3 regions of the Streptomyces albireticuli genome follow, and region 1 is predicted to be linked to each of the others. Evidence: riboswitches for the same ligand, from Rfam matches in the RefSeq annotation. Region 1 holds a riboswitch; each other region holds the start of a gene.

The links. A riboswitch is a leader RNA that binds a small molecule or an ion and turns the genes downstream of it on or off. The one in region 1 is predicted to bind cyclic di-AMP.
Region 2: linked by a shared signal. The riboswitch ahead of SMD11_RS29300 (C40 family peptidase) and the one ahead of SMD11_RS08630 (M23 family metallopeptidase) in region 1 are both predicted to bind cyclic di-AMP.
Region 3: linked by a shared signal. The riboswitch ahead of SMD11_RS28800 (C40 family peptidase) and the one ahead of SMD11_RS08630 (M23 family metallopeptidase) in region 1 are both predicted to bind cyclic di-AMP.

Annotation. Positions count from the first base shown of each region.
Region 1 covers NZ_CP021744.1:2,085,193-2,091,785, forward strand. Annotated here, with positions in the region: gene SMD11_RS08625 (GntR family transcriptional regulator) at 1-503, opposite strand, end outside; gene SMD11_RS08630 (M23 family metallopeptidase) at 696-1,502, opposite strand; cyclic di-AMP (ydaO/yuaA leader) riboswitch at 1,516-1,671, opposite strand; gene SMD11_RS08635 (M16 family metallopeptidase) at 1,867-3,234, opposite strand; gene SMD11_RS08640 (M16 family metallopeptidase) at 3,252-4,601, opposite strand; gene SMD11_RS08645 (DNA gyrase/topoisomerase IV subunit A) at 4,825-6,593, shown strand, end outside.
Region 2 covers NZ_CP021744.1:6,761,497-6,768,089, forward strand. Annotated here, with positions in the region: gene SMD11_RS29280 (MFS transporter) at 1-356, shown strand, start outside; gene SMD11_RS29285 (helix-turn-helix domain-containing protein) at 394-1,218, opposite strand; gene SMD11_RS29290 (sodium:proton exchanger) at 1,592-2,833, shown strand; gene SMD11_RS29295 (carboxylate-amine ligase) at 2,865-3,947, opposite strand; cyclic di-AMP (ydaO/yuaA leader) riboswitch at 4,280-4,458, shown strand; gene SMD11_RS29300 (C40 family peptidase) at 4,462-4,935, shown strand; gene SMD11_RS29305 (S1 family peptidase) at 5,035-6,105, opposite strand.
Region 3 covers NZ_CP021744.1:6,632,323-6,638,915, forward strand. Annotated here, with positions in the region: gene SMD11_RS28780 (8-amino-7-oxononanoate synthase) at 1-426, shown strand, start outside; gene SMD11_RS28785 (DUF397 domain-containing protein) at 446-688, opposite strand; gene SMD11_RS28790 (helix-turn-helix domain-containing protein) at 698-1,567, opposite strand; gene SMD11_RS28795 (ATP-binding protein) at 1,841-2,278, shown strand; gene SMD11_RS28800 (C40 family peptidase) at 2,390-2,860, opposite strand; cyclic di-AMP (ydaO/yuaA leader) riboswitch at 2,865-3,064, opposite strand; gene SMD11_RS28805 (urease subunit gamma) at 3,893-4,195, shown strand; gene SMD11_RS28810 (urease subunit beta) at 4,209-4,520, shown strand; gene SMD11_RS28815 (urease subunit alpha) at 4,513-6,234, shown strand; gene SMD11_RS28820 (urease accessory protein UreF) at 6,245-6,593, shown strand, end outside.

The DNA of each region.
Region 1 (6,593 bases):
ACCCAGGAGATCTTGAGCCGGAGCTGGGTGAGCAGGGCCGCGAGGCTGGGGCTGCCGGACGCCTGGGCGAGCGTCTCGTCGAACCAGTCGTCCAAGGGGCGCAGCTCGCCCGTGCGGCCGCCGCGGGCCCGCTCCTGGCCGAGCCTGACCAGGCCGCGCAGCACCTTCAGGTGCGCCTCCGTACGGCGCTGCGCGGCCCGCGCGGCGCCCAGCGGCTCCAGCAGCGCCCGGACCTCGATGAGATCGGCCGCCTCCTGCTCGGTGGGCTCGGCGACACAGGCGCCCGCGTGCCTGCGGGTGGTCACGAAGCCTTCGGAGGCGAGGGTGCGCAGCGCCTCGCGCACGGGCACCCGGGAGACGCCGTACCGGCGGGCGAGGACCTCCTCGGTGAGCCGGCCACCGGGCGGGAAGACGCCCGTGACGATGTCGTCGCGGATCGCCGTGCAGACCGCGTGCGCCGAAATGCGGCCGCCGTTCGGTGCCGCTTTACCATCGCCGTTCACGTACGGCCCCGCATGGGTGAACCTCCGCATTGACCCCCGCGAAACGCGGCCGATTGACGCCTGGTCAACGACTCTATTGCAGCGGCCCGCGATTTCCGATGGCGCCGAGGATTTCATCGATATGTTTTGGCCAACACGAAGGCCCCGGCCGGGGGCCGGGGCCTTCGTGGAACGACGCGGTGCGCGCGGGTGTCAGATGCCGACGCCGTGCGAGCGCAGGTACTCCACCGGGTCGATGTCGGAGCCGTAGGAGGGGCCGGTGCGGGCCTCGAAGTGCAGGTGCGGGCCGGTGACGTTGCCGGTGGCGCCGGAGATGCCGATCTCCTGGCCCGCGGTCACCGTCTGGCCGGCGCTGACGCCGATGGACGACAGGTGGCCGTACTGGGTGTAGGTGCCGTCGTTGTGCTTGATGACGACGTTGTTGCCGTAGGCGCCGCCGTAGCCGGCCTCGACCACGGTGCCCGCGCCGACGGAGCGGACCGACGTGCCGGACTCGGCGTGGAAGTCGACGCCGGTGTGGCTGCCGGAGGACCACAGGCCGCTGGAGGCCTTGTACGAGGTCGAGACGTACGAGCCCTCGATCGGCGACACGTAGGCGTTGAGCTTCTTGCGCTCTTCCTCGCGGGCGATGCGCTCCTGCTCCTTGCGCTCGGCCTCGGCCTTGCGGGCGGCCTCGTCCGCGAGCTTCTTGGTCTCGGCGGCCTGCTTCTTCGCCTCGGCCTCGGCCTGGAGGCGGGCGCTGGTCTCCTCGGCGGAGCTGCGCTGGACCTCGGCCTGCTCGCCCACGCGGGTGGCGGTGTCCTCACCGATGACGATGGCCTGGGTGAGGCCGGTGTCCTCGGCGCGCGGGGCGTCGTCGGTGGTGGCGGCGAGCGCGGGGGCGGCGAAGCCGGCGACGACGCCGGTGGCCGTCAGGGTGGCTATGCCCGCGATGTTCGCGCCGGTGCGCACGGCGCGGCTCGGACGACGGTGCTTCCCGGTGGCACGAGTGAACGCCATAGGTGCGGCTATTCCTTTCCTTCCTTCTCGCCTACCGGGTTAGCTGACGGGTTCGGAGCAGGAAGGTCTCCTACGGCTCCCTCCGGAAAGGGACCCGATTCACCCCAGGGACATGTGGGTCCCCGGCTCCCCTGGCTCGCGCCGTACGGGGACTCGGCGATGGTTGCCCGGGGCCGCGGATGCGACTCACATCTGACGGACAACCGCCCTGACGCTAAACGGCGCCCGATTCGAACGGCAAACAGAACTCACGTTTTGTGGCGTACGCCACATGCCAGACGTGCAACCACTCCACTAAATCGGACATAAGGGAGGCGCGTGGGTCTCGCCGACCTCACGCGCCTCCCCACTTCCTGACGAAGCGTCAGCCGGTGACGACCGTCACCTCGCCGATGCCCAGGGCCTTCACGGGCTCCGCGATCTGCGCGGCGTCGCCCACGAGGACCGTCACGAGCCGGTCGACCGGGAAGGCGTTGACGGCGGCCGCCGTGGCCTCCACCGTGCCCGTCGCCGCGAGACGTTCGTAGAGCCGGGCCTGGAAGTCGTCCGGGAGGTGCTGCTCGACCTGGTCGGCCAGCGTGCCCGCGACGGCCGCCGCCGTCTCGTACTTCAGCGGCGCGACGCCGACGAGGTTCTGCACCGCCACATCGCGCTCGGCGTCCGTCAGACCCTCGGCCGCGAGGGTGCGCAGCACGGTCCACAGGTCGTCGAGGGCCGGGCCGGTGGAGGCGGTGTCCACCGAGCCGCTGATGGCCAGCATGGCCGCGCCCGTGCCGTCCGGCGTGGAGCGCAGCACCTGGCCGAACGCCCGGACGCCGTAGGTGTAGCCCTTCTCCTCGCGCAGGACGCGGTCCAGGCGGGAGGTGAGGGTGCCGCCGAGGCAGTAGGTGCCGAGCACCTGGGCGGGCCAGACCCGGTCGTGCCGGTCGGCGCCGATCCGGCCGATGAGCAGCTGGGTCTGGACGGCGCCCGGCCGGTCCACGATGACCACACGGCCCGTGTCGTCCGCCGTGATGGGCGGGGCCTGCCGGGGGGCCGCGGGAGAGCCCGTCCAGGCGCCGAGGGTGTCCGCGAGCGCGGCGTCCAGGTCGACGCCGGTGAAGTCGCCGACGACAACGGCGGTGGTGGTGACGGGGCGGACGTGCGCCTCGTAGAAGGCCCGCACGGACGCGGCGTCGATGCGCTCGACGCTCTCCTCGGTGCCCTGACGGGGGCGCGACATCCGCGAGTCGGCCGGGAAGAGCTGCGCCGAGAGGGCCATGGCCGCCCGGCGGGCGGGGTTGGCCAGCTCGTGCGGGATCTCGTCCAGGCGGTTGCGGACGAGCCGCTCGACCTCGCCGTCGGGGAAGGCCGGGGCGCGCAGCGCGTCGGCGAGCAGACCCAGCGCCTTGACCAGCCGGGAGGCCGGGACCTCCAGGGAGATCCGGACGCCCGGGTGGTCGGCGTGCGCGTCGAGGGTGGCGCCGCAGCGCTCCAGCTCGGCGGCGAACTCCTCGGCCGTCAGCTTGTCGGTGCCCTCGGAGAGGGCGCGCGCCATGATGGTGGAGACGCCGTCGAGGCCGGCCGGCTCGGCCTCCAGGGGCGCGTCGAGGTTGATCTCGACGGCGACGACCTGCTGGCCGGGGCGGTGGCAGCGCAGCACCGTCAGGCCGTTGGGCAGCTGACCGCGCTCGGGGGCCGGGAAGGCCCACGGCGTGGGCGCGCCGGGCTGCGGCTGCGGGTGGAAGGTCATGGTGGCCGCGGCGTCGCTCACTGGGCCGTCTCCGTCTCTTCAGCGGTCACATCGGCCTCGGCGGCCTCGGGGGCGGTCGGTTCGTACACCAGCGCGGCGCGGTTGCCGGGGTGCAGCCGGGCCTTGGCGACCGCCTGCACCTCCTCCGGGGTGATGTCCAGCACGCGCCGCACGGCGGTCAGGGCGAGCTGCGGGTCACCGAAGAGCACGGCGAAGCGGCACAGTTCGTCGGCGCGGCCGCTGACGGTCGCGAGCCGGTCCAGCCACTCGCGCTCCAGCTGGGCCTGGGCGCGCTCCATCTCCTCCGGGGTCGGGCCCTCGGCGGCGAAGCGGGCCAGCTCGTCGTCGACGGCGGCCTCGATGTCCGGGACCTCCACGCCGCCCGACGCCTTGACGTCCAGCCAGCCGAGCGAGGGCGCGCCCACGAGCCGGAGCAGCCCGAAGCCTGCGGCGACGGCGCTGCGGTCGCGGCGGACCAGGCGGTTGTGCAGCCGGGAGGACTCGCCGCCGCCGAGGACGGTGAGGGCCAGGTCGGCGGCGTCGGCCTCACGGGTGCCGTCGTGCGGCAGCCGGTAGGCGGCCATCAGGGCGCGCGAGGGCACCTCCTCGCGCACGACCTCGCGCAGCTCCTGCCCCATCACGTCGGGGAGGGTGCCGTCGCGCGGGGGCTGCTTGCCGTCGTGCGCGGGGATGGACCCGAAGTACTTCTCGATCCAGGCGAGCGTCTGCTCGGGGTCGATGTCGCCGACGACCGACAGCACGGCGTTGCCCGGCGCGTAGTACGTCCGGAAGAAGGCGCGCGCGTCCTCCAGGGAGGCGGCGTCCAGGTCGGCCATGGAGCCGATCGGGGTGTGGTGGTACGGGTGGCCGTCGGGGTAGGCCATGGCCGTCAGCTTCTCGAAGGCCGTGCCGTAGGGCACGTTGTCGTACCGCTGGCGGCGCTCGTTCTTGACGACGTCGCGCTGGTTCTCCATCGACTCGTCGTCGAGGGCGGTGAGCAGCGAGCCCATGCGGTCCGCCTCCAGCCAGAGGGCGAGCTCCAGCTGGTGGGCGGGCATGGTCTCGAAGTAGTTGGTGCGCTCGAAGCTGGTGGTGCCGTTGAGCGAGCCGCCGGCGCCCTGCACCAGCTCGAAATGGCCGTTGCCCTTGACCTGGGCGGAGCCCTGGAACATAAGGTGCTCGAAGAGGTGGGCCAGCCCGGTGCGCCCCTTGACCTCGTGGCGCGAGCCGACGTCGTACCAGAGGCAGACGGCGGCGACGGGGGTCAGATGGTCTTCTGAGAGCACCACCCGCAGGCCGTTGGCCAGCCGGTGCTCGGTCGCTGTCAGGCCGCCGGAACCGGCCTGTTGCGTGGCCGTGTGACCCATGGGCATGTACGTCCCTTCGATCGCTTGAAATCTCGCGATGGTCCGCGATGACTCGCGTGATGAACAGTGCTGTCACTGTATGCAAGCGCGCTGACATCTGGCGAAGTTCCCGGGGCGGTCCGCTCTTACGGACGGGTCGCGGTCGGCGATGTCGGTGGGGCGGGCCACAATGGTCCGCGTCAGAACCCTGCCTCGGCAATCGATCGAAGGAGCCGCAGCCGCGATGGCCCGCCGCAGCACGAAGACCCCGCCGCCGGAGAACTTCGAGGAGCGCATCCTCGACATCGACGTCGTCGACGAGATGCAGGGTTCCTTCCTCGAGTACGCCTATTCGGTCATCTACTCCCGGGCCCTGCCGGACGCCCGGGACGGACTGAAGCCCGTCCACCGCCGCATCCTCTTCCAGATGAACGAGATGGGCCTGCGCCCCGACCGTTCGTACGTGAAGTGCGCCCGGGTCGTCGGCGAGGTGATGGGCAAGCTGCACCCGCACGGCGACGCCTCCATCTACGACGCCCTGGTGCGCATGGCCCAGCCGTTCTCCATGCGGGTGCCGCTGGTCGACGGCCACGGCAACTTCGGCTCGCTGGGCAACGACGACCCGCCCGCGGCCATGCGCTACACCGAGGCCCGGATGGCCTCGGCCACGTCGCTGATGACGGAGTCGATCGACGAGGACACCGTCGACTTCACGCCGAACTACGACGGCAGCGAGCAGGAGCCCGTAGCCCTCCCCGCCGCCTATCCGAACCTGCTGGTCAACGGCGCGTCCGGGATCGCGGTCGGCATGGCGACCAACATGCCGCCGCACAACCTCGGCGAGGTGATCGCCGCCGCCCGGCACCTCATCAAGCATCCGGGCGCCGACCTCGACACGCTGATGCGGTTCATCCCCGGCCCGGACCTGCCCACCGGCGGCCGGATCGTGGGTCTCGGCGGCGTCCGGGACGCCTACGAGACCGGCCGCGGCACCTTCAAGATCCGCGCCACGGTCGCCGTGGAGAACGTGACGGCCCGCCGCAAGGGCCTGGTCGTGACCGAGCTGCCCTTCACGGTCGGCCCCGAGAAGGTCATCTCCAAGATCAAGGACCTGGTCGGCTCGAAGAAGCTCCAGGGCATCGCCGACGTCAAGGACCTCACGGACCGCTCGCACGGCCTGCGCCTGGTCATCGAGATCAAGAACGGCTTCAACCCCGAGGCCGTCCTGGAGCAGCTCTACAAGCTGACGCCGATGGAGGAGTCCTTCGGCATCAACAACGTCGCCCTGGTCGACGGCCAGCCGCTGACCCTGGGCCTCAAGGAGCTGCTGGAGGTCTACGTCGACCACCGCTTCGAGGTGGTCCGCCGCCGGAGCGAGTTCCGGCGCGGCAAGCGGCGCGACCGGCTGCACCTGGTCGAGGGCCTGCTGGTGGCGCTCATCGACATCGACGAGGTCATCAGAATCATCCGATCGAGCGATAACGCCGCGCAGGCCAAGGAAGCCCTGATCGCGCGCTTCTCCCTCTCCGAGGTGCAGACGCAGTACATCCTCGACACCCCGCTGCGCCGCCTGACGAAGTTCGACCGCGTCGAGCTGGAGTCGGAGCGCGACCGGCTGACGGGCGAGATCGAGGAGCTGACCCGGATCCTGGAGTCCGACGCGGAGCTCCGCAAGCTCGTCTCCGGGGAACTGGCGGACGTCGCGAAGAAGTTCGGCACCGACCGGCGCACCGTGCTGCTGGAGTCGGCGGGCGCCCCCTCCTCGGCCGTGCCGCTCCAGGTCGCGGACGACCCGTGCCGGGTGCTGCTGTCCTCCACCGGCCTGCTGGCCCGTACAGCCTCGGGCGAGCCCTTCACGCCCGGCTCCGGGGAGGCCAAGCGCGTCAAGCACGACGTGATCGCCTCGGCGGTGCCGGCGACGGCGCTGGGCGAGGCGGGCGTGGTGACCTCGACCGGGCGGCTGCTGCGGCTGCGGGTGATCGACCTGCCGCAGCTGCCGGAGACGGCGGCCGC
Region 2 (6,593 bases), 4.7 Mb from region 1:
CCGGGCAGGCGGGCGCGGTGTCGGAGAGCGCGTACGAACTGGGCATCGGCTTCGGCGTGGCGCTGCTCGGCAGCGTCCACAACACCCTCTACCGCTCCGGGATGACCGGCCTGCCGGAGGCCGTGCGCGGCGGAGAGCTGGAGAGCGCCCGTGAGTCGGTGGGCGGCGCCGAGCAGGTGGCCCGGACGCTCGGCCACGACACCGAGGAGGGAAGGGCGCTCCTGCTGACGGCGCGGTCGGCGTTCGATGACGCCCTGACCGCCACCTCGTGGGTGTCCGTCGGCATCGTGGCGGTGGCCGTCGTCCTGGCGGCCGCCCTGGTGCCGCGCGGCTTCCGGGCCGACTCCGCCCACTGAGACGGCGCGCCCTCCCGCCCGTACCGCCGCCGGTCCGTCAGCCGGCGTGGAGCGTCGGCCTGGGCGCCGGGCTGGGCCGCTCACCGGGGTGGAAGACCAGCACCATCAGGCGGGCCCGGGGCGAGGCCAGGGGCTGCGCGCCGCACAGCGACACCCAGCCGGGCCCCTTCGTCGCGTGCAGCAGGGGCCGTTCGTCGCCGTCCGGATGGATGTACGCGCGCCCGCCCGCCTCGTACAGCGGGCCGGCCACCGGGTCGGCGAGGATGTCCGCCTCCAGCTCGGCGAGGGTCTCGTCGTGCGGCAGCGCGGCCACGGCGGCCCGCAGCTGCGGCAGGATCATCGGCGCCCAGCGCTCCCGCCAGCCCGTGAGGACCGTCCGGGCCTCGGGGTGCAGCGCCATCCAGCGCATGGTGTTCTCCGGCACCTCGCCCCGGGGGAACAGCTCGGCGAACGCCTGGTTGTGCGCGAGGACCCGCCAGGACTGGTCGTTGAGATAGGCCATGTGGGACAGCCCGTCGACCACGTCCTGCCACGCCCGCGACACCTCCGTCCCGGAGCGCTGGTGCAGCGGGTACGGCGGGTCGCGGTGCACGGCGTACAGCCACAGCGACGTCCACTCCTGCTCGGTGAACTCCAGCAGCCGGGCCACGTCGCGCAGCAGCTCCTCGGGCGGGTTGGGGTACGCGCCCGTCTCCAGCCGGTTGAACGTGCCGTAGGTGCGGTGGAGCAGCTGGTCGATCTGGCTCTGCGTCAGCCCCGGCGCGCGCCGCCCCTGCCGCGAGGGCCGGGCCAGGCCGTGGTCCTCCGGGGCTATCCGGGCCCGCCGGCCCCGCAGCAGATCCTGTAGTGCTTCCTTGTCCACGGTGCACCCCTAATATCACGACCGGCACCGCAGAGGAAGCCGATTTCATAGGAGAATTTTTCCAATGAAAAGTTCTCGACAGAAATGATCGCATCCTTGCTGCATGATCTACGTACGGGTCAGCAGTCACGGGGGTGCCGCTGACCTGATCAGCGTCGACCCGGCCGGGACGGCGGCGAAGGGAGCACCGCATTCGTTCGCTGACCGACCGTCCGGGCCGGCAGCGGACGGGGAACATCCGCCGCCAGCTGCCCCGCGCGACGTTATGGACCACGGGGCGCGAGGGGTGCCGGTCTCGGCCGAACGGGCGGCGCGGGAACCCGCGCCGGGCTGTCCCCGTCCCTCCCGCACCGTCTGCTGATAGATCCGCGGTATGGGCGACGAGGAGCGGCGGACCGCGGTGCCGTCGGCCGCGGCGGCCGCCGTACGGATCGGCGCCGCCTGTGCCGGCGCGCTGCCCGCCGTCGCCGTGCGGCTGAGCGGGACCGGACTCGCGCCCGGCTGGGCGGTGGCCGTCTTCGGGCTGGGCGTGCTCTCCGCGGCGCTCCTGCTGATGTGGGCCGCCGAGACCGCCCGCGCCGACATGGCCGGAGCGCTCGCCCTCGCCCTGCTGGCCTTCATCGCGGTCCTGCCGGAATACGCCGTGGACCTCTACTTCGCCTACGCCGCGGGGTCGGACCCGTCCTACGCCGCCTACGCCGCGGCCAACATGACCGGCGCCAACCGGCTCCTCGTGGGCGTCGGCTGGCCGCTCGTCGCCCTCGCCGCGGCGCTCGCCCTGCGCCGCCGGGGCGCGCCGCCGGTCGGCATCACCCTCGAACCGCACCGCCGGATCGACGTGGCCTTCCTCGCGGTGGCCGCCGTGCTCGCCTTCGTGATGCCGCTCACCCGGGAGATCGCCTGGTACGTGCCGCTCGTGCTGATCCCCTGGTACGGCTACTACCTGTACCGCATCGGCAAGTGCTCCTCGGGGGAGATGGAGGAGCTGATCGGGGTGCCGGCCCGGCTGGCCGCGCTGCCGCGGACCACCCGCCGGGTGACCACGGCGACGCTCTTCGCCGGCGCGGCGGCCGTCGTCTTCGCCTGCGCCGAGCCGTTCGCCGACGGCCTGGTCGAGGCGGGGGCCTCGCTGGGCATCGACCGCTTCGTGCTGGTGCAGTGGCTCGCCCCGCTGGCCTCGGAGGCGCCGGAGCTGCTCGTCGCCGTCGTCTTCGCCTGGCGGCTGCGGGCCGGCGACGGCCTCGGCGCTCTGCTGTCCAGCAAGGTCAACCAGTGGACGCTGCTGGTGGGCTGCCTGCCCCTGGCCCACGCCGCCGGTGGCGGCGGGGCCGCGCTCCCGCTGGTGACGAGGCAGGTGGACGAGGTCGCGCTGACGGCGGCCCAGACGGTCCTGGCCGTCGTGGTCCTGCTGGACCTGCGGTTCGCGCGGTGGCAGGCCGGCTGCCTCTTCGTGCTCTTCGCCGTGCAGTTCGCGCTGCCCGGTGAGTCCGCGCGCCTCGTCCTGACCTATGTCTATCTGGGCCTCGCGGCCCTGCTGCTGACCACCCGGCTGCGCGAGCTCCCGGCCACCGCCCGCGCGCTGGGCGGGCGGATCGAGGAGGATCCGCACTACTGAGCCCCGTGCGCGCGGGCCCGCCGGGCCCGGCTCACGGCTCGGTGATCAGATCCGTGAGCGCCCTGATGCCGTCCGACGCCAGGACGCGCCGTTGCCGGTCCGCCGGGGTGCCTCGGCGCAGCAGCCGGTGGACCAGGGAGCTCACCTGCCGGGTGTCGCCCGACTCCTCCAGGGCCTGTCCTATGTGGGTGAGAAGGGTGAGGACCACGGCGTCGGCGCCCCGGCGCCTGCCCTCGGGGTCCACCAGCACGCCGTCCAGCCCGTACCGCGCCGCGTGCCAGTTCGAGGCGTTGAGCAGCTCGGGGGTGCAGGGGGTGAGCAGCGGGCCCGTCTTCTCGTCCCGGATGGCCGTGGCCACCAGGGCCCGGACGATCCCGGCGAACATGACGGCGTCGTCGACCCGCAGCTGGACGTCCAGACAGCGGACCTCGATCGTGGGGTAGCGGTCGGACAGCCTCGCCTGCCAGTAGAGCTGCCCCCGGTCGGTGATCGCGCCGGCGACGAACAGCGCCTGGATTCGCTCTTCGTAGTCGGCGAGATCGGTGAAGTGCGGGGGCGGGCCGCTGACCGGCCAGCGGCTGTAGACCACCGTGCGCCAGCTGGCGAAGCCGGTGTCCTGGCCGTGCCACATGGGGGAGTTCGCGGCCATGGCCACCAGGACGGGCAGCCAGGGCCGGACGCGGTTGAGTACGCCTACGCCCACCTCCCGGTCGGGGATGGCGACATGCACATGCATCCCGTTGACCAGCTGCTCGTCGACGAGCTGCGGTGCCACGGAGTGCATGGCCAGATAGCGGGGACTGCGCGTCACGGGCACGGGGGCCAGCCCGGCTCGCGGCGCGGTCCCGCTCGCGGCGATGCGGCACCCGGTGCGCTTCGCGGCGGAACTCACCGCGTGACGCAGCCGCAGCAGATGCCTGCTCGCCTCCGCCAGATCCGAGCAGACCGGAGTGGCAACTTCCACTTGGGCCTGCAACAGTTCCGGCTGAATCTCCCGCTCGTGGACGACCGGCTCCAGGTCCACCGCCGCACAGACCTGTTCTGCCATCGGTACGGGCAGCGCGGTGGCCGGGTCGAGCAGAAGATACTCCTCCTCGATCCCTAGGGTGAGCATGCCGTATCGCTACCCCCGCGCCCTCCCGGCGAACCGCGCACGGGGGCCGTCCCGGGTTTCTGTCGCAAAGACGCCGGACCCTTCTGCGGATACCGGCTCCGGGGTGCGTCGGGTGACGCGATTTCGGTCTCCGGGCATCTCGGCAACTTCCTTGCGAGAAAAGGATTTACGAGGTCCGTGTGGTGCGAAAACATACCCCGGTTCCCTGAATGGCCGTGAAGTGAAGAAGTTCACAGAAACCCCTCCCGGCGCCGGATTCCGGCATTCCGTGATGCAGGATCTTGGATCGAACACAAGATCCCGTCACCGAGGCGGGCGACCCGGGCGGACGCCGAGTCCTGCCGCCGTACCGGGTGCGGACAGATCGAAAAGGATCGGCAGGAGCGGGAGACCCAAGCACGGCGGACCACGATGGCGGTGGTCCTTGGGGTGAAGTCACTCAGGTGACCGGGCAACTTCGACAGCCCGAACCCGACAGGTCATCTTTCGCAGGCGGATGACGAAGGGTTTTGTCATGTCTGCGATTCCTGGCATACCGGCGCTCAAGTCCCGGGCCGTGGCCGCGTCCGTCCTCACCGCGGCCACCGTGACCGCGTCGATGCTCCTGCCCGGTGTGGGATCCGAGGCCCAGGCCGCGACGCCCGGTCAGACCGCCGTGAAGGTCGCGGCCTCCAAGAAGGGCTCGCCCTACCAGTACGGCGCGGCCGGCCCCAACCGGTTCGACTGCTCGGGCCTGACGCTCTACTCCTTCAAGAAGGCCGGCAAGACGCTCCCGCGCACCGCCGCCCAGCAGTACAACAAGACCCGTCACCTCTCGGCGGGCTCCCGCCAGGTCGGCGACCTCGTCTTCTTCCACTCCGGCAGCAACGTCTACCACGTGGGCATCTACGCCGGCGACAACAAGATCTGGCACTCGCCCAAGCCGGGCGCGTCCGTCCGCATGGAGAAGATCTGGAGCAGCGGCGTCTGGTACGGCCGCGTCAACTGACGGCCCGTACGGTGCCACGCCACGGCGCGGCCCCCGGCTCTCCGTGAGGAGCGCCGGGGGCCGCGCCCGTTCCCCGGGGCGGCACGGAGCCCCGAGGGGTCACGGGAGCTGTGCCCCGAAGGCCCGGAGGGCGTCCGTCACCGGCTGGAAGAACGTCTCGCCGCCGGACGAGCAGTCACCGCTGCCGCCCGAGGTGAGCCCGAGCGCGGTCCCGCCGTCGAAGAGCGCGCCGCCGCTGTCGCCCGGCTCGGCGCAGACCGTGGTGTCGATCAGACCGTCGACCTGGCCCTCCTCGTAGTTGACGGTCGCGTCGAGGCCGGTCACCTCGCCGCCGCTGACGCCGGTGGTGCTGCCGCTGCGCCGCACCGGCTCGCCGACCGTCGCCTCCGCGGCCCGGGTGATCTGCTGGCTCCCGCCGTTGTACAGATTGACGGCGCTGGGGTGGGCGACGGAGGCGGTGTAGCGCACGAGGGCGTAGTCGTGGCCGGGGAAGGACGACTGCTCGGTCACCCCGATCACGGGGCCGCCCTGGGTGGCGGACCACTGCGCCGAGGCGTTGCCGCAGTGTCCGGCGGTGAGGAAGTACGGCTTCCCGCCCTTGGTGATGTTGAAGCCGAGCGAGCAGCGCACCCCGCTGCCCCAGATGGCGTCGCCGCCCATGAGGTACGGGCGGAAGGTCCCGGACGTCCTTCTGAGCGCGGCCCTGTCGCCCAGGCCCGCGACGACCTTCTCCAGCCGGGCCAGCCGGGCGCCCCCGACCGTGCTGTCGGCGGTGACCACGACCTTGTTGCGGCGCGGGTCGACCGACCAGGCGGTGCCGGGTATCGCGGCGCGCTCCTTCAGGGTGCTCCGGGCCGCCGCGAGCTCGGTGGCCGAGTGCCGGACGAGCCGGGCCTCGGCCCCGGCGGCGCGGACCTTCGCGGCGGTCGCCCGGTCGAGGACGCCGACGACCAGGGTGCGGGCCGCGGCGTCGTAGTACGCGCCGGCCGTGTCCGCCGCCGGCAGGCTCGCGGTGAGGTCCCGCGCGAGCCGGCCCGCGCTCCCGGCGGAGAGCGTGGCCGGGCCGGGGGAGGCGTGGGCGCTCGGCAGGGTGAGCGCGGTCGCGGTCAGGACGGTGGCGGCAGCGGCGGCCAGGGCCGCGCGGCGGGCAGGGGTGCGGGAACGGTTCACTCGTGCCTCCTGTGGGGGAGTGCCCGACATCGATGTCGGGCGTGGAGGTCGTGCGTGAGGTGGGGGCACGGCGCGACGGCCGATGAAATGGTCGCGTCCATGTCAATTGACCTCAGTGTCACCAGAGGGCCGGGCGGCGTTCAAGGGCGACATCCGGTCGCGCGCCCGGACGGCTCACTCGCCCTTCCGTCCCCACGGACGGAAGGGCGAGTGACCCCTGTCAACAGGAGGGACGCGTAAAGAGGTTCGCCCACCGGTGAGCGGACGGGCCGGACCGCTCCTGTCCGGTAGTCGCTCCCCTTGGCGTCGGCGAGACGCTCTCTTTGCCCGCTCTTGGGGGCCGGCGCGGCCGTCACGGCGACCGGCGCCCGGCGGGCCGGGCCCCCGCGCCCGCGCTCCGCGCGCCCGCGACGGGCTTCACGCTCCCGCCCGTTCCACCTGTACGGGTGACACCCGCTCCGGAGCGCCGGAACCGGCGGCCGCCGGTG
Region 3 (6,593 bases), 4.5 Mb from region 1:
ATCCTCGGCCCCGCCCGGGTGATCCGCCACCTCGTCAGCAACGCCCGGACGTTCATCTTCGACACCGGCCTCGCCCCGGCCGCCGTCGGCGCCGCACTCGCGAGCCTCGCGGTGCTGCGCCGCGAGCCGGAACGGGCGGCCCGCGCCCGGTACGTGGCCGACGCGCTGCACGGCGCGGTGACGGCGGCGGGCCGGGTGTCCGTACGGCCCGACGCCGCGGTGGTGTCCGTGCGGGCGCCGTCACCGGAGGCCGCGGTCGCCTGGGCGGCCGACTGCCGGGCCGAGGGGCTCGCGGTGGGCTGCTTCCGGCCGCCGTCCGTGCCCGACGGCGTCTCCCGGCTGCGGCTCACCGCCCGCGCGGACCTGTCGGACCGGCAGATCGAAGAGGCGGCCGCCACGGTCGTGAGGACCGCGCCGGCCGCCTGAGGTGCCCGGAGCCGCTCGCTCAGTGACCGGCGAGGGGGCGGAGCACCCCTTCGCTCAGCCCTCCGACGAACGCCGACCAGGCCGTCGGGGTGAACAGCAGGGCGGGGCCCGCCGCGCGCTTGGAATCGCGCACGGCCAGGAACCCCGGGGCGGGCTCCGCCGTCTCGACGCAGTTGTTCATTCCGGTGCTGTAGCTGCTGCGCCGCCACGCTGCGGCGCCCAGGGTCGGTGTAGAGGGAACGTACCGAGGCATTGCGGACATGGTGCCTCCTTACGCGCCGTCGTTGATCCCGGCGATGAATTCCAACGACTTCTCGTGCGAGAGGGCGTGCGCCTGAAGCGTGGTGAATGCCGTGGCGTACGCCCGGAGGTCTTCTTTCCGCTCCAAGTAGAGGCTACTCGTCAAGTGGTCGAGAACAACCACATCCAGATCAGCAATGCGCGGAAATGAGAAGATAACAAAAGGTCCGGTGATGCCGAGATGGCCACCACTGGTGAACGGCAGGACATGCAGCCGCACATGCCGCTGCGCCCCCGTCTCCACCAGGTGCCGCAACTGCCCGGCCATCACCTGCCGTCCGCCCACTTCATGGCGCAGCACCGCTTCGTCCAGCACCGCGCACAGCTCCAGCGGCTGCCTGCCCCGCAGCACCGACTGCCGCGCCATGCGCACCCGCACCAGTTCCTCCACCTGTTCCGGCGGTGGGTCGTGGAGGGCGGCGCGGGTGACGGCACGGGCGTAGGCGGGAGTCTGCAACAGCCCCGGCACCACCGTGGTCTCCAGGGTCCGTAACCGCGAGGCCTCCGACTCCAGGCTGATGAAGTCCAGATAGGCGGACGGCAGCAGATTGCGGTAGGCGTACCACCAGCCCCGGCGGGCGCCTTCGGCATCGGCCGACCCGGCACCGCACAGCGCCCCCAGCAGGGCGCGCAGCTCGGGGTCCGTCACTCCGTAGGCGTCCAGCAACAGGGCGACGTCCGCGGACTTCACCCCGCTGCTGCCTGTCTCGATCCGGCTGACCTTCGACTGGTGCCAGCCCACCGCACGCGCGGCCTCCAGGCTCGTCAGCCCGGCGAGCTCGCGCTGGCGGCGCAGCTCCGCACCGAGTTTGCGGCGGCGTACCGCGGGTCCGTATCGCATCTGCCCTCCCTACCGCCCGAGGTGAATGAGGTGAACGGGGTGAACACGTCACGTCGGTGTCGATAGACCAGTGTGCCGTCCAAATCCGGTCTTCCGGCCCAGAGTTCACCGCTTCGGGCGACAGATATATGCATATCTCGGTGGATCGCTCCCATCACTGCTGTTATCAGTGGCACTCTGTCGCGAAGAGCCGTCCGAGAACCGCTCTCCACTTTCGGCAATCGTCGCTACGCGATGCGTCGGAGCCCGGTCTCGGTGGGAAAGGGACAGGTCATGGCAGACCATCAAGAAGCCACCGTCACTCTGCCGAGCGCTCCCGCCTCGGTCTCCACGGCCCGCCGCTATGTGGCGGGTGTGCTCGCGGACTGGGGGCTGCCGGGTGGCACGGAAACCGCGGAGACCGTACGGCTGATCGTCTCGGAGCTCGCCACCAACGCCGTTCAGCACACCCGCGGCCAGTCGCCGACCTTCACCGTCGACATCCGGCTCGACCAGGAGCAGCAGCTGCGCATCGGCGTCACCGACAGCCATCCGCGCTACCCGCGCCGGCTGCCCGCGGCCGTCCAGCAGGACAACGGCCGCGGTCTGGTCATCATCCGCTGTCTCACCGCGGAGTACGGCGGGAGGCTGTTCTTCACCCCGACCTCGGACGGCGGCAAGACGGTCTGGATCTCGCTGCCCTGGACGGCGTCGGTCGTCGCCGAGCGCTGAGCCCCGCGGCGCGGGGCGAGGCCCCGCCCCGCCGGGGCCGGCCCCCGCGTGGCGCGCGGGGGCCGGGGCGACGCCTGGTCGCCGGGCGGGCCGGGGCGGGGCCGTCGTCGGTCAGTTCACCCGGCCGTAAAGGACGTTGTTCGTCCAGATCCGCTCCAGGCGGACGACGGTGCCGGTCTTGGGAGCGTGCCAGATCTTGCCGTTCCCCGCGTATATCCCGACGTGGTAGATCCCCCGGCCGGAGACGAAGAACACGAGGTCGCCGCGTTCCCGGGCGGCGCGCGGGATGTGGCTGGTCCCGTTGTACTGCTGGGCGGCGGTGCGGGGCAGGGACTTCCCGACCCGCTTGAAGGAGTAGAGCGTCAGGCCCGAGCAGTCGAAGCGGTGGGGGCCGGTCGCGCCCCACTGGTAGGGGGAGCCCTGTTTCGAGGCCGCGATGCTCAGCGCTTGGGTCGAGACGGACGAGGCTTCCGCGTCGGCCGCGCCACCCGGTACCAGCACTGTGGCGCCGACGGCGGCGAGCGTGAGGGCCGAGGCGGCGCCGGCCTTGGAGAGCTTTGACGGACGTTTGTGCGCGCCCATGGTGCCAACCCTTCGTCAGCCGCCTGTGAAGGATGACCTGTCGGGTTCGGGCAGGCGAAGGTTGCCCGGCCGTGTCAACGGCTTCACCCCAAGGGCCGACCGCACTACTCTTGGTCGTCCCACCGTGCTTGGGTCCTCCATCCCCACCGATGCGTTCGGTCGACCCGGCATCCAGACAGCGGCGGGGTTCGGCGTCCGCCTGGACCGCCCCGCCGGGATGGCGGGGTCTTGTCGTCGACCGGATCTTGGCGCAGCCCTGGTACGGATTCCGAGCGGAACCAAAGGTATGTGAGCCTGATCACTCCTGGGTGATTCCGGTGGACACGCGGCGATTTGATCATGTCCGGGTTCCCCTGTTGAGGTCCTGGCCTGCGGGCCGTCGCACCTGCTCCGGCGCGGTGTGCGTGCCCGGTTGAAATCGATCACCGCGCGCCGTCTACGACACCGTCCGGCGTCTGCGGGAGCGGTGTTTATCCGCCCGCCGACCCGGGTGCCGTGGGCGCGGGCGGGAGCGTGAGCGGGACGGCGCCCTGACGCGCCCGTCGCACCCCGGCCGGCACCGGCACCGTCCGCGTCAGGGCGCACCGCGCGCCACTCCCGACGGCCCCGGGCGAACGCCGGTTCGGGCGCGTCCGGCGGCCGCGCGGCGGCGACGACCAAGGTCTGCGCGGCCCGTAGACGGCCGTACGTGTCATGCGCGCGTGCGGAGTTGATCCGGCCCAGGAGATCCCGTAGTTGCAGACGGCAGCCGATCACTTCGCTTCCGCCCGGGGCGGGACGGGCGGGGGAGAGGGGTGGGGTGAGAGTGTCCCGTGTCCGCGCCGGCTCCGTGGGGCGTTCCGCCGGACCGGGGCGGGCGGGATAGCTCTGGCCATGGATGTGCAAAGGGTCAGTTAACGCGTTGGAAAAGGTTCCGCCCTAATCTGCAATCCCTGGTCACCGGAAGAAGAACCCCAGGTCAACAGTGTGTTGAACTCGACTGTGCCCCTGGTGCGTTCGGCCGGGACCCCGGTTCGTCAGTGAGGTGGACCCATGCAACTCTCCCCGCATGAGCAGGAACGCCTGCTCCTCCATGTGGCCGCCGACGTGGCGGACAAGCGCCGTGCCCGGGGGCTGCTCCTCAACCACCCGGAGGCGGTGGCCCTCATCACCGTCCACGTCCTCGAAGGCGCCCGCGACGGACGTACCGTGGCCGAGCTGATGTCCTCCGGCCGCAAGGTGCTCACCCGGGCCCAGGTCATGGCGGGCATCCCGGAGATGATCCACGAGGTGCAGGTCGAGGCCACCTTCCCGGACGGCACCAAGCTCGTCACCGTCCACGACCCCATCGGCTGACGGGGGCACCGCGATGATTCCCGGCGAGATCCTGGCCGCCGACGCGCCCGTACGCCTCAACGAAGGACTGCCGCGCACCCGGCTCACCGTCCTCAACGCCGCCGACCGGCCCGTCCAGGTCGGCTCCCACTACCACTTCGCCGAGGCCAACCCCGGCCTGGTCTTCGACCGTGCCGCCGCGCACGGCAAGCGGCTCTCCGTCGCCGCCGGCACCGCCGTGCGCTTCGAGCCCGGCATCCCCGTCGAGGTCGAGCTCGTGCCCATCGGCGGCAAGCGCGTCGTCGAAGGGCTGCGCGGCGAGTGCGGGGGGCCGCTCGATGACTGAGCTCGGCCGCGCCGCCTACGGAGAGCTCTACGGGCCGACCACCGGCGACCGGATCCGGCTCGCCGACACCGATCTGTTCGTCGAGATCGAGGAGGACCGCAGCGGCGGCCCCGGCCACGCCGGCGACGAGGCGGTCTTCGGCGGCGGCAAGGTGATCCGGGAGTCGATGGGCCAGTCCCGCGTCACCCGCGCCGAGGGCGCCCCCGACACGGTCGTCACCGGCGCCGTCGTCCTCGACCACTGGGGCGTCGTCAAGGCCGACATCGGCATCCGCGACGGCCGGATCACCGGCATCGGCAAGGCCGGCAACCCCGACACCATGGACGGCGTCCACCCCGACCTCGTCATCGGCCCCGAGACCGAGGTCATCGCGGGCAACGGCCGGATCCTCACCGCGGGCGCCGTCGACGCCCATGTCCACTTCATCTGCCCGCAGCTCGCCGACGAGGCCCTCGCCTCCGGCGTCACCACGCTCGTCGGCGGCGGCACGGGCCCCGCCGAGGGCAGCAAGGCCACCACCGTCACCCCGGGCTCCTGGCACCTCGCCCGGATGTTCGAGGCGATGGAGGGGTACCCCGTCAACATCGGCCTCCTCGGCAAGGGCAACACCGTCTCGTACGACTCCATGCGCGCCCAACTGCGCGCCGGGGCCGTCGGCTTCAAGATCCACGAGGACTGGGGCGCGACCCCGGCCGTGATCGACGCCTGTCTGGCCGTGTGCGAGGAGAGCGGCGCCCAGCTCGCCATCCACACCGACACCCTCAACGAGGCGGGCTTCGTCGGCGACACCCTCGCCGCCATAGCAGGCCGCTCCATCCACGCGTACCACACCGAGGGCGCGGGCGGTGGGCACGCGCCCGACATCATCACGGTCGTCTCCGCGGCCAACGTCCTGCCCAGCTCGACCAACCCGACCCGCCCGCACACCGTCAACACCGTCGACGAACACCTCGACATGCTGATGGTCTGCCACCACCTCAACCCGGCCGTCCCCGAGGACCTCGCCTTCGCCGAGTCCCGCATCCGGCCCGGCACCATCGCCGCCGAGGACATCCTGCACGACCTCGGCGCCATCTCGATCATCTCCTCCGACTCGCAGGCCATGGGCCGCATCGGCGAGGTCGTGCTGCGCACCTGGCAGACCGCCCACGTCATGAAGCGGCGGCGCGGCGCGCTCCCGGGCGACGGGCCGGCCGACAACAGGCGGGCGCGCCGCTACGTCGCCAAGTACACCATCAACCCGGCCGTCGCCCAGGGCCTCGACCACGAGATCGGCTCCGTCGAGTCCGGCAAGCTCGCCGACCTCGTGCTGTGGGAACCGGCCTTCTTCGGCGTCCGCCCCCTGCTGGTGCTCAAGGGCGGGCAGATCGCGTACGCGCAGATGGGCGACGCCAACGCCTCGATCCCCACCCCGCAGCCGGTGCTGCCGCGCCCCATGTTCGGCGCCCTCGGCAGGGCCCCGGCCGCCAACTCGCTGAACTTCACCACCCAGTGGGCCCTGGACGACGGCCTGCCCGAGCGGCTCGGCCTCGGCAAGCGGTTCGTCCCCATACGCAGCACCCGCGGCCTCACCAAGGCGGACATGCGCAACAACGACGCCCGGCCGCGCGTCGAGGTGGACCCCGACACCTTCACCGTCTCCATCGACGGCGATCCCGTCGACCCGCACCCCGTGGCGGAACTGCCCATGGCCCAGCGCTACTTCCTCTTCTGATGGGGGACTGATGGGTCTTCCTCACGGCGTCCTGTACGGCGCGCCCGCGCCGGCGGCCGTACCCGTACCCGTACCCGTGCCCGTACCGGCACCGGCTTCCGCGTCCGCCGGGGCCCGCGCCGCGCTGCTCGTCCTCGCCGACGGCCGGTTCCCCGCCGGCGGCCACGCGCACTCCGGCGGCGCCGAGGCGGCCGTCCGGGCCGGGCGGATCCACGACGCCCGGACGCTGGAGGAGTTCTGCCGGGGGCGCCTGCACACGGCCGGGCTGACGGCGGCGGCCCTCGCCGCCGCGGCGGCCGCCGGCGCCGACCCGCTCGGCCTGGACGACGCCGCCGACGCCCGCACCCCCGCGCCCGCCC